Regions from separate parts of the Ectothiorhodospira variabilis genome, predicted to be linked through region 4. Evidence: predicted binding sites of a transcription regulator. Region 4 holds the regulator's gene; each other region holds the start of a gene.
What was found. The regulator sigma-54, encoded in region 4, starts transcription at its own class of promoters, with help from an activator protein. The targets are predictions, from matches to a motif close to TGGCANGNTNCNTGCTT.
Positions count from the first base shown of each region.

Region 1: the regulator sigma-54 is predicted to act here: its motif matches at 1,397-1,413, upstream of LPW30_RS02390 (TorF family putative porin).
Region 2: the regulator sigma-54 is predicted to act here: its motif matches at 1,228-1,244, upstream of nifV (homocitrate synthase).
Region 3: the regulator sigma-54 is predicted to act here: its motif matches at 1,022-1,038, upstream of LPW30_RS09345 (motility protein A).

Region 1 is NZ_JAJNAO010000001.1:523,713-525,892, reverse strand. Features, by position in the region: gene LPW30_RS02400 (ammonium transporter) at 1-210, opposite strand, end outside; gene glnK (P-II family nitrogen regulator) at 250-588, opposite strand; gene LPW30_RS02390 (TorF family putative porin) at 657-1,331, opposite strand; gene LPW30_RS02385 (accessory factor UbiK family protein) at 1,603-1,890, shown strand; gene LPW30_RS02380 (CBS domain-containing protein) at 2,029-2,180, opposite strand, start outside.
Region 2 is NZ_JAJNAO010000010.1:91,556-93,735, forward strand. Features, by position in the region: gene nifV (homocitrate synthase) at 23-1,192, opposite strand; gene nifS (cysteine desulfurase NifS) at 1,495-2,180, opposite strand, start outside.
Region 3 is NZ_JAJNAO010000007.1:118,030-120,209, reverse strand. Features, by position in the region: gene pufA (light-harvesting antenna LH1, alpha subunit) at 231-431, shown strand; gene pufB (light-harvesting antenna LH1, beta subunit) at 458-595, shown strand; gene LPW30_RS09345 (motility protein A) at 1,072-1,890, shown strand; gene LPW30_RS09340 (OmpA/MotB family protein) at 1,887-2,180, shown strand, end outside.
Region 4 is NZ_JAJNAO010000002.1:187,652-189,831, reverse strand. Features, by position in the region: gene LPW30_RS03515 (PTS sugar transporter subunit IIA) at 1-171, opposite strand, end outside; gene hpf (ribosome hibernation-promoting factor, HPF/YfiA family) at 179-502, opposite strand; gene LPW30_RS03505 (RNA polymerase factor sigma-54) at 565-2,064, opposite strand.

The DNA of each region.
Region 1 (2,180 bases), on a different contig from region 4:
CATGATGTTGTAGCCGATGATCATGTACATGATGCAGGCGATGGAGTACAGCGCGATGTTCTTGGTGAGAATCTCCACGGTGCTCTTGGAGCGGACCAAGCCCGCCTCCAGCATCGTGAAGCCCGCGGCCATCCACATGACCAGGGCACCGGATACGAGAAAATAGAACGTATCCAGCGCGTATGCGACTTCTATGACTTGGTTTTCCACAATGAATCCCCCGCCAAGTGAGTGTTATTCGATGATGATTTAGAGTGCGTCGGTACCGGTCTCGCCGGTACGGATGCGAATGGCCTGCTCCAGCGGGAAGACGAAGATCTTGCCGTCGCCGATCTTGCCGGTGTTGGCGGCCTTGCTCACCGCCTCAATGACCTGATCCACCAGGCCATCATCCACGGCGACTTCCATCTTCACCTTGGGCAGAAAATCCACCACGTACTCGGCCCCCCGGTAGAGTTCGGTGTGGCCCTTCTGACGTCCGAAGCCCTTGACCTCCGTGACGGTGATCCCCTGCACGCCGATTTCCGACAGGGCTTCACGCACGTCGTCCAGCTTGAAGGGCTTGATGATTGCTGTGACCAGTTTCATGTTGGCTGCTCCTTGGGCGGGTAGCCGGTCAGGCCGCCCGCCGTGTGCGTGGATGTCTCTGGGTCGGGTTAGAAGGACATGACGAAGGAGACGTTGACGCGCGGGTCGTCATCCTCGTCGGTATCGTTCTGGGTGTAGGCGAAGGTGAAATCGCCCATGTCGGTGGCTTTGGTCATGTAGAGGGACCACCAGGTATAGTCTTCGGCTTCACTGTCGTCGAAGTCCCAATAGCCGATGGTGCCGCCGAAAGTCATGCCGGGCATGAATTCGTTGGAGTACCCGATCTCGTAGGCGAGGGAATCCTCGAAGTCGCTCTCATCAGCGTTGGTGACGAAGTTGACCATGCCGTAGAAGCCCATGAAGTCCAGGGCGCCATAGAGTTCGCCGAAATCGAGATCGTCATCGGCGGGGTAGGCATAGTAGATGTAGCCCACGTCGAAGCCCACACCGGTATCACCAATCTCTCCCGCCACCCCGAAGTAGCCATCCAGCTCATAGCTGCCGCCACCACCCAGGCTGGAGGTCCAGGTGCCGATGTAGAAGCCACCTTCATGCTCGTAGTCGATGCCACCCTGCACGGCGGCATCATCACCGGATTCGGAGGCGCCGCGGAACAGGTAGTTGCTGGTGAAGCCGATATTCGCACTCACCTCCGCCGAGGCCGTGGAGGTGACGGCGGTGCCGGCCAGCAGGGCGGTGGTCACGGCGGCGGTCAGGGCGGTCTTGGTCAGGGTCTTGCTCATTGAGGTTGTCCTCTCGCAGGTCGTTGTTGATGTCTGTGGTGTAAAAGTCACTGCCGGGAGGGGTTTAGCATTTGGCGTGCCAGGTTGGGATTTTCTTTTTTATCAGTGAGTTGGGGATTGGCGGGCACATTCAGGTGCGGGGGATGCCCTGTTTTGGGGGGATCGGGGCGCTGTCTTGCACTGTTGTGGTGCAGCAATGAGAAGGGGCTTCGTTCGGCCGGCGGAAGGCGTAAAATAGATACAACACACGTACACGGCACGGAGGTGCACCATGATCGACAACAAGAGCCTGGATGAAATGGTCCGCAAACTGAGCGGGATGATGCCCGAGTCCGTGCAGCATGTTCAGGCGGACATCGAGAAGAACCTCAAGGCCGGCCTGTCGGGCGCCTTCCACCGCATGGATCTGGTCACCCGTGAGGAGTTCGAGGTACAGGCCGCCATGCTGGAGCGCACCCGCGAGCGCCTCTCGGCCATGGAGGTACGGGTGAAGGCGCTGGAGAAGGAGTTCCTGGCCCCCCGCGCCCAGGGAGACGACAACCCGGCTGGGGATTTGTAAAGCAGAACCCGGGCCGGGGTGGGTTCCTGGAGGCGGGTGTCTGCCGCAGGGATGCGGCAGTCAAGCCTACAGGGATGTATTCACGGCGCCCCGCCGCAAGGAACTCACCCCGGCCCAGGTTCGACTCGAAGCCACTACCTACCGATTCAACAACTTCTCGATCTCCGCAAAACTCTGCACCGGCCCCTCCGAGGTGATCTCCACCCCCAGTTGCCGGCCGATCTGCGTCAGGGAGAACAATCCGCGCAACAACTCACGGCGCCGCTCGTCATACTCCACCACCAGGGCGT
Region 2 (2,180 bases), on a different contig from region 4:
GGCGTGATCCTCTTTGGGGGTTTCAGGTGAGGGCGTGATGCGCGGTTGATATGGGGGCGGCGGCCAGGCTGTCCAGTTCCTGGTACCACAGCGCCAGTTCACGCTCGGTCGGTGCCCGTTTGGTCCGCGAGGCGGCGCTTCGGATTCTGGATAGCAGCAGGGTGGCCTCGGCACGGCCCAGGGTGATCCCCAGACGTGCATAAGCCTGGATCACCGCACTGCTGCCGGAGTGCTTGCCCAGCACCAGCCGATGCTCCCGGCCCAGTTCCGCCGGGTCCACACCCTGGTAGTTGGCTGGGTCCTTGAGCAGGCCGTCCACATGGATGCCGGCTTCATGGGTGAAGACGCCCTCACCCACCAGGCTCTTCTGCCAATGAATGGGATGACCGGTGGCCGTTTCCACCAGGTGGGACAGGGTCTGAAAACGACGCAGATCCACGCCGGTGTCGATGCCGTGCAACTGCCGCAGACCCAGCACCACCTCTTCCAGGGCAGCGTTGCCGGCCCGCTCCCCAATGCCGTTGACCGTGGTGTTCACATGGGTGGCACCTCCCAGGGCAGCGGCCAGACTATTGGCCGTGGCCAGCCCCAGATCGTCATGGGCATGCATCTCGATCTCCAGGTCCGAAGTGGCCCGAAGCCGGCGCAGGCGTTCCAGAACGGTGAACGGCTCAAGGATGCCCACGGTGTCGGCAAACCGAAAACGTCGGGCTCCGGCCTGTTGTGCCGTCTCCATCACCCGCGCCAGAAAATCCACGTCGGCCCGAGAGGCATCCTCCCCTCCCACGCCCACCTCCAGACCCAGTTCCCGGGCCTCGGCCACATGGCGCCGGATGCACTCCAGTACCCATTCCCGAGTGCGCCCGAGCTTGCGGGTGATCTGCTGATCCGACACGGGAATGGACAGGTCCACCATATCCACACCCAGATGGGCGCAGGATTTGAGATCATCGGTGCGCATGCGGCTCCAGACCAGCAAACGGGCGTTGAGTCCCAGGCCTGCCAGCATGCGGATGGAGTCGCATTCCTCGTCCCCCATGGACGGGATCCCCACCTCCAGCTCCGGCACGCCCAGTTCATCCAGCCCGCGGGCGATGGCAACACGCTCGGCATCGTTGAAGGCGACACCAGCGGATTGTTCACCGTCCCGAAGGGTGGTGTCGTCGATGACGATGGTAGGGGGGTGGGTCATGGGCAGCTCGCTCAGCACAGGTTCCAGGAATGATTAAGCGATTTCCATGCCAACTTATAGATGACTGATTACTCGAAATTTTCTGTGTGATCGCCGTGTTTCCGGGTGTCGTTTTGCGACCTCCGGAAGGGAGTTGTGGGATTTGCTACATGGGTCGGGGTTCGGGGGTCGGGGTTCCGCGCCCCTCATCCCCGGCCCTTCTCCCACCGGGGACACGGCAGACAGTGAGACAGGAGTGAACGCTTCACGCCCGTGAGCCCCTCTCCCCTTTGGGGAGAGGGGTTGGGGTGAGGGGAAAACCATCACGCATAGGCTGGCGCAAACGCTTGCTCAGGATTCTCCACCGGGCCATCCTCACCCCAATACGGCGACATCTTGCGCAAACGGGCCACGATGTCCGGCATCACCTGAATCACCCGATCCACCTCTTCCTCCGTATTGAACCGGGACAAGGAGAACCGCACCGACCCGTGAGCAGCGGTATAGGGGATCCCCATCGCCCGCATCACATGGGAGGGCTCCAGAGAGCCGGAGGTGCAGGCCGAACCGCTGGACGCCGCGATACCCTGATGATTGAGCATGAGCAGAATGCCCTCGCCCTCAATGTACTCGAAGGCCATGTTCAGTGTGTTGGGCAGACGGTTGTCCACGTCCCCGGTGACAAAGGCGTTGGGGATCTGTTCCAGCAACCCGGCCTCCAGGCGATTTCGCAGGGCGCGTACCCGCTGGCGCTCCTCGTCCAAATGGCTCAAGGCCAGTTCCGCGGCCTTGCCCAGGGCAATGATGCCCGGCACGTTTTCCGTGCCGGCCCGACGGCCCCGCTCCTGATGCCCACCGCGCAGCATGGGCCGGAACCTCAAGCCACGCCGTACATACAACACCCCCACGCCCTTGGGTGCATGCAGCTTGTGACCCGAGATGGAGAGCATGTCGATGCAGGTGTACTTGAGATCAATGGGCAGCTTGCCCACGGCCTGAACCGCATCGG
Region 3 (2,180 bases), on a different contig from region 4:
GCACTGATGGCCGTCGCCGTGGACTTGACCTCGCGCAAGCTTTTTCGCCTTCGCTGAATGAAGCTGTATCGTCTGCTTGACATCTTTCCGCGTCAACGTAGACTTACAACCAGGCTACAGTTCTGGGTTGTGCAGGCAGCAGGAATCGGCACCACCAACCCTGTGGCAGTGCTTGAAGAGTAACCGGTTCCCTAAAGAAATCCGGTCTTTAAACCTAGAGGGCTTTACCAATGAGCGAATACAGAGCGAGCAAGCCGAGCAATCCCGCCGACGACTGGAAGCTGTGGTTGGTGGTCAACCCAGGCACGTGGCTGATGCCGATTCTGATGACCGTACTGGTGGTGGCTCTGGTAGTGCACGCCTTCGTTTATAGCAACGATAACTACAATCCGCTGACCTATGAAGTGTCTGCGGAAGCCGTTGCTGAATAATCTGACGTAATTGGAGGGTTCAAACCATGTATGACAGCATCTCCGGCCTGAGCGAAGAACAGGCAAAAGAATTCCACGAACAGTTCAAGACCACTTTCACCGTGTTCATGGTGCTGGCCGCTGCGGCCCACTTCCTGGTGTATCTGTGGAGACCTTTCTACTAAGGTCCTATCGGCTGCCTTGCTAAGAGCAGGGTAGCGGTACAGGTGGGGGAGTTCTGATAAACCCTGGCTGAGGGGGCATATCAGGCTCCACCACCTTCCCACGTTTCTTTCCTTTCCTTGTATTCCCTTCATGTGGCGAGATGAGGGCGTAGGCAGGAGTTTGACTAAAACCATCGGGTATTGCAACCCCCTGGACGCAGTTTGACCCCCGAACTGCCGAGAATTTTTTTCGGTGTTTCCCCGACACCTTCAGTCTCCCTGGCGTCAAATCGCTGACATCCCTTGAAAATCCTCCTCTTGCATCGGTACCGATGAGCCGCCTGCGTGTCTGTAAACCGGCAAGACCTGGCCGCTTTGGGCGGCTCAAGATTCCATCTGTTGGTCACGAGCGGCCGTGAACTGCCCCTGAAGGGGGTCTGATCAAGATGGCATGCACTGTGCATCGAATGTTGCAAACAACATCAACCGGTGCACAGATGCGCAAGAAGATTCTCTGGGTTTTGGGTGCTGTGGGTTTCCTCACCCTGATCACCCTGTTGGCCTCCACCGTCGGCCTGGCATGGGCCAATCTTCCGGGGCTCATGCTGGTGGTCGGGGGCACCTGGCTGGCTTCCGTGATCGGGCATTCCCCGAAACCCGTCATGGATCTTTTGAAACGTTTACCTGAATTGTTCCGGCAACCCCCGGTGGTACACCTGCCTACCCAGGATCACAAACGCCTGTTGAAGGTTGCTGACCTGTGTCGGCGTGGTCATGTGCGCATCGCGGAGGACACCGCCAAGACTATTGGTGACCCGTTTCTCATGGCCGGTGCCCGCCTGGCCCTGGATCGTCATAGCGGAGATGAACTGGTGCGCATGCTGCAATGGCGCATCCGGCGCCAGAAAGAGTCGGACCATCGGGACATTCGCATCTTGCGCACCATGGCCACGTTTGCCCCCGCGTTCGGCATGCTCGGTACGCTGGTCGGGTTGGTGGCCCTGCTGGGTAACCTGGGGTCGTCAGGCCTGGAGTATGTGGGGCTGGCCATGGGGTTTGCGCTGATGAGTACGCTCTATGGGCTGCTGGCGGCCAACCTGATCTTCAAGCCGCTAGCCCTTAAATTGGAGGACCGCTCCCGGCACCAGCTGCTTCACATGAATTTCCTGCTGGATGCAGTGCTCATGCTGCATGAGCGTCAACATCCCGTGATGATCAACGAGTTTCTTGAATCCGTGCCACGGGATCGGGATGAGCCCGCCGAATGGGCAAGCGCACCGGTCCGGGCCTTGCCGCAGGAGAGGTTGCGGGCATGACCACTTCAGCCTGGGGACCGAAGGTGGCACCCGGGGAAAGCATCCCCGCAGGCTCGTTCCGGGGTCGGGAACACGTGGAGTTCGACGAGCCGGTACAGACTGATGGGGGCTGGACCGTTGGGTACCTGGATGTGCTTTTACTGCTCGTGACGCTTTTTGCCGCCCTGCTGGCCGCAGCCTATCTGCAGATCGACGAACTGCAGGGGCGATTCGCCAAGGCAGACAGCGAACCACAAACCGTGAACCTGCAAACCTTGTTGGAGCCAGCGATACCAGAACCTGCCTCTGTC
Region 4 (2,180 bases):
CGTGCTGCCCAGGCGCTCCCGGGCCAGCAGGCTGTCGAAGATCTCGCCCTGGGTGAGCTTGGGTAGATGATTGGAGAGCATCTCGCCCAGCATCTCCAGCGCACGTTTCTTGCTGCTCACGTCCGTCTGGCAGTGCACCCGCTCAGGGGCGAGAAGATCACCGATGTTCATGAAACGCTCACTCGATGTGGTTGCGGTGGGAGCCTTCCGCCCGGTGGTGGTCCTTGAGCTTCTCCTTGTGCTTCACCACCTGGCGATCCAGTTTGTCCACCAGGGCGTCGATGGCGGCGTACATGTCCGTATGCGTGGCCTCGGCATGGATGCTGTTACCGCTGAGCAACAGGTTGCTCTCGGCCTTTTGCTGCAGCTTCTCCACGGTCAGGATCACATGCACGTCGATGACGTTGTCAAAATGCCGCTCCAGGCGCTCGAACTTCTCGTTGACGTAGTTGCGCAGAGCGTCGGTCAGGTCGACGTGATGACCGGTGAGGTTGATCTGCATGAGATGACTCCTTGGGAATGGATAGGGATGGGTAATGATCAGGACGGCTGCGTGGGTTTGCTTCAAACGAGCCGCTTGCGTTCGTTGGATGGCGGAATGGACATGGCCTCACGGTACTTGGCGACCGTGCGTCGTGCCACATGAATGCCGCGATCCACCAGGACCTGGGCGATCTTGCTGTCACTCATGGGTTTGCCCTGGGGCTCCTCGGCAACCAGCTTGCGGATCATGGCGCGTATCGCGGTGGCTGAACACTCACCGCCGTCGGCCGTGCCCACGTGGCTGGAAAAGAAATACTTGAATTCGTAGATGCCCCGGGGGGTATGCATGAATTTTTGGGTGGTCACCCGGGAGATGGTGGACTCATGCATCTCTAGTTGCTCGGCGATATCGCGCAGCACCAGGGGTTTCATGGCCTCGTCACCGTATTCCAGGAAGGCACGCTGGTGCTCCACGATGGCTGTGCCCACCCGCAGCAGCGTTTCGTTGCGGCTTTGCAGGCTCTTGATGAACCAGCGTGCCTCCTGGAGGCTGTTGCGCATGTAGGTGTTGTCCTGGCTGGAATCGGCGCGGCGCACGAAACTGGCATACAGGGGGTTCACCCGCAAGCGCGGCGCGATTTCCGGGTTGAGCTCCACCTGCCAGCGGCCTTCGCGCTTGCGCACGAACACATCAGGGATGATGTATTCGGGCGAACTGCTGCTGATGAGCCCGCCCGGGCGCGGGTTCAGTGTCTGGATCAGGGCGATCACCTGCTGCAACTCGCCATCATCCAGCCCCAGGCGCCGCTGCACGCCCTTGTAGTCACGCGCACCCAGGGCATCCAGGTGTTCGCGGGCCAGGGCGCGGGCCTCGGCCAGCCAGGGGGTGTCCTCCGGGAACTGAGCCAGTTGCAGGGTCAGGCACTCGGCCAGGTCACGTGCGCCCACGCCCACCGGGTCCAGGTGCTGAACCATGTTCAGTACGGCTTCCACCTCATCCAGTTCCAGGTCCATTTCCCGGTCCGTGGCCAGGGTTGCATGGATCTGCTCGATGGGTTCGGCCAGATAGCCGTCTTCGTTAATGGAATCGATGATGGTCAAGGCAATGGCCCGGTCACGCTCACTCATGGACGACAGGTGCACTTGCCACATGAGGTGTTCATGCAGGCTTTCCGAGGGGCCGGTCTGGTTCTCGAAAAGGTCTCGCCCGTCGTGGTCCGACTGTCCGGCGCTGGAAGGGGGCACATCGTAGATGTCGTCCCAGTTGCTGTCCACCGGTAATTCGTCGGGGATCTGCTCCTGACTGCCGTCGGCGTTGCCTTCCGTCTCGGCGGCGGCCTCCGCTGCTTCTGCTGCCTCGGAGGTTTCGGCCTGCTCCTGCTCGCGAGGCTCCTCGCTGGCGGTCTCCTGATCGGCCTCCGTGCCCTCCACGGCCTCGAGCATGGGGTTGGTTTCCAGGGTCTCCTGGATCTGGGCCTGCAATTCCAGCGTCGAGAGCTGCAGCAGGCGAATGGCCTGCTGCAGCTGGGGGGTCATGGTCAGGTTTTGACCCAGCCGGAGCTGGACGGACGGTTTCAACATAGCACGATGTGCGCCATCGGGCCGGGGCCCGGGTCTTTGATGCCTGATGATGAAGGCGGGGGCAGGCCCCCGGCGTAAATGATGCTTTCAGGGGAGATTATACGGTGTGCCAGCAA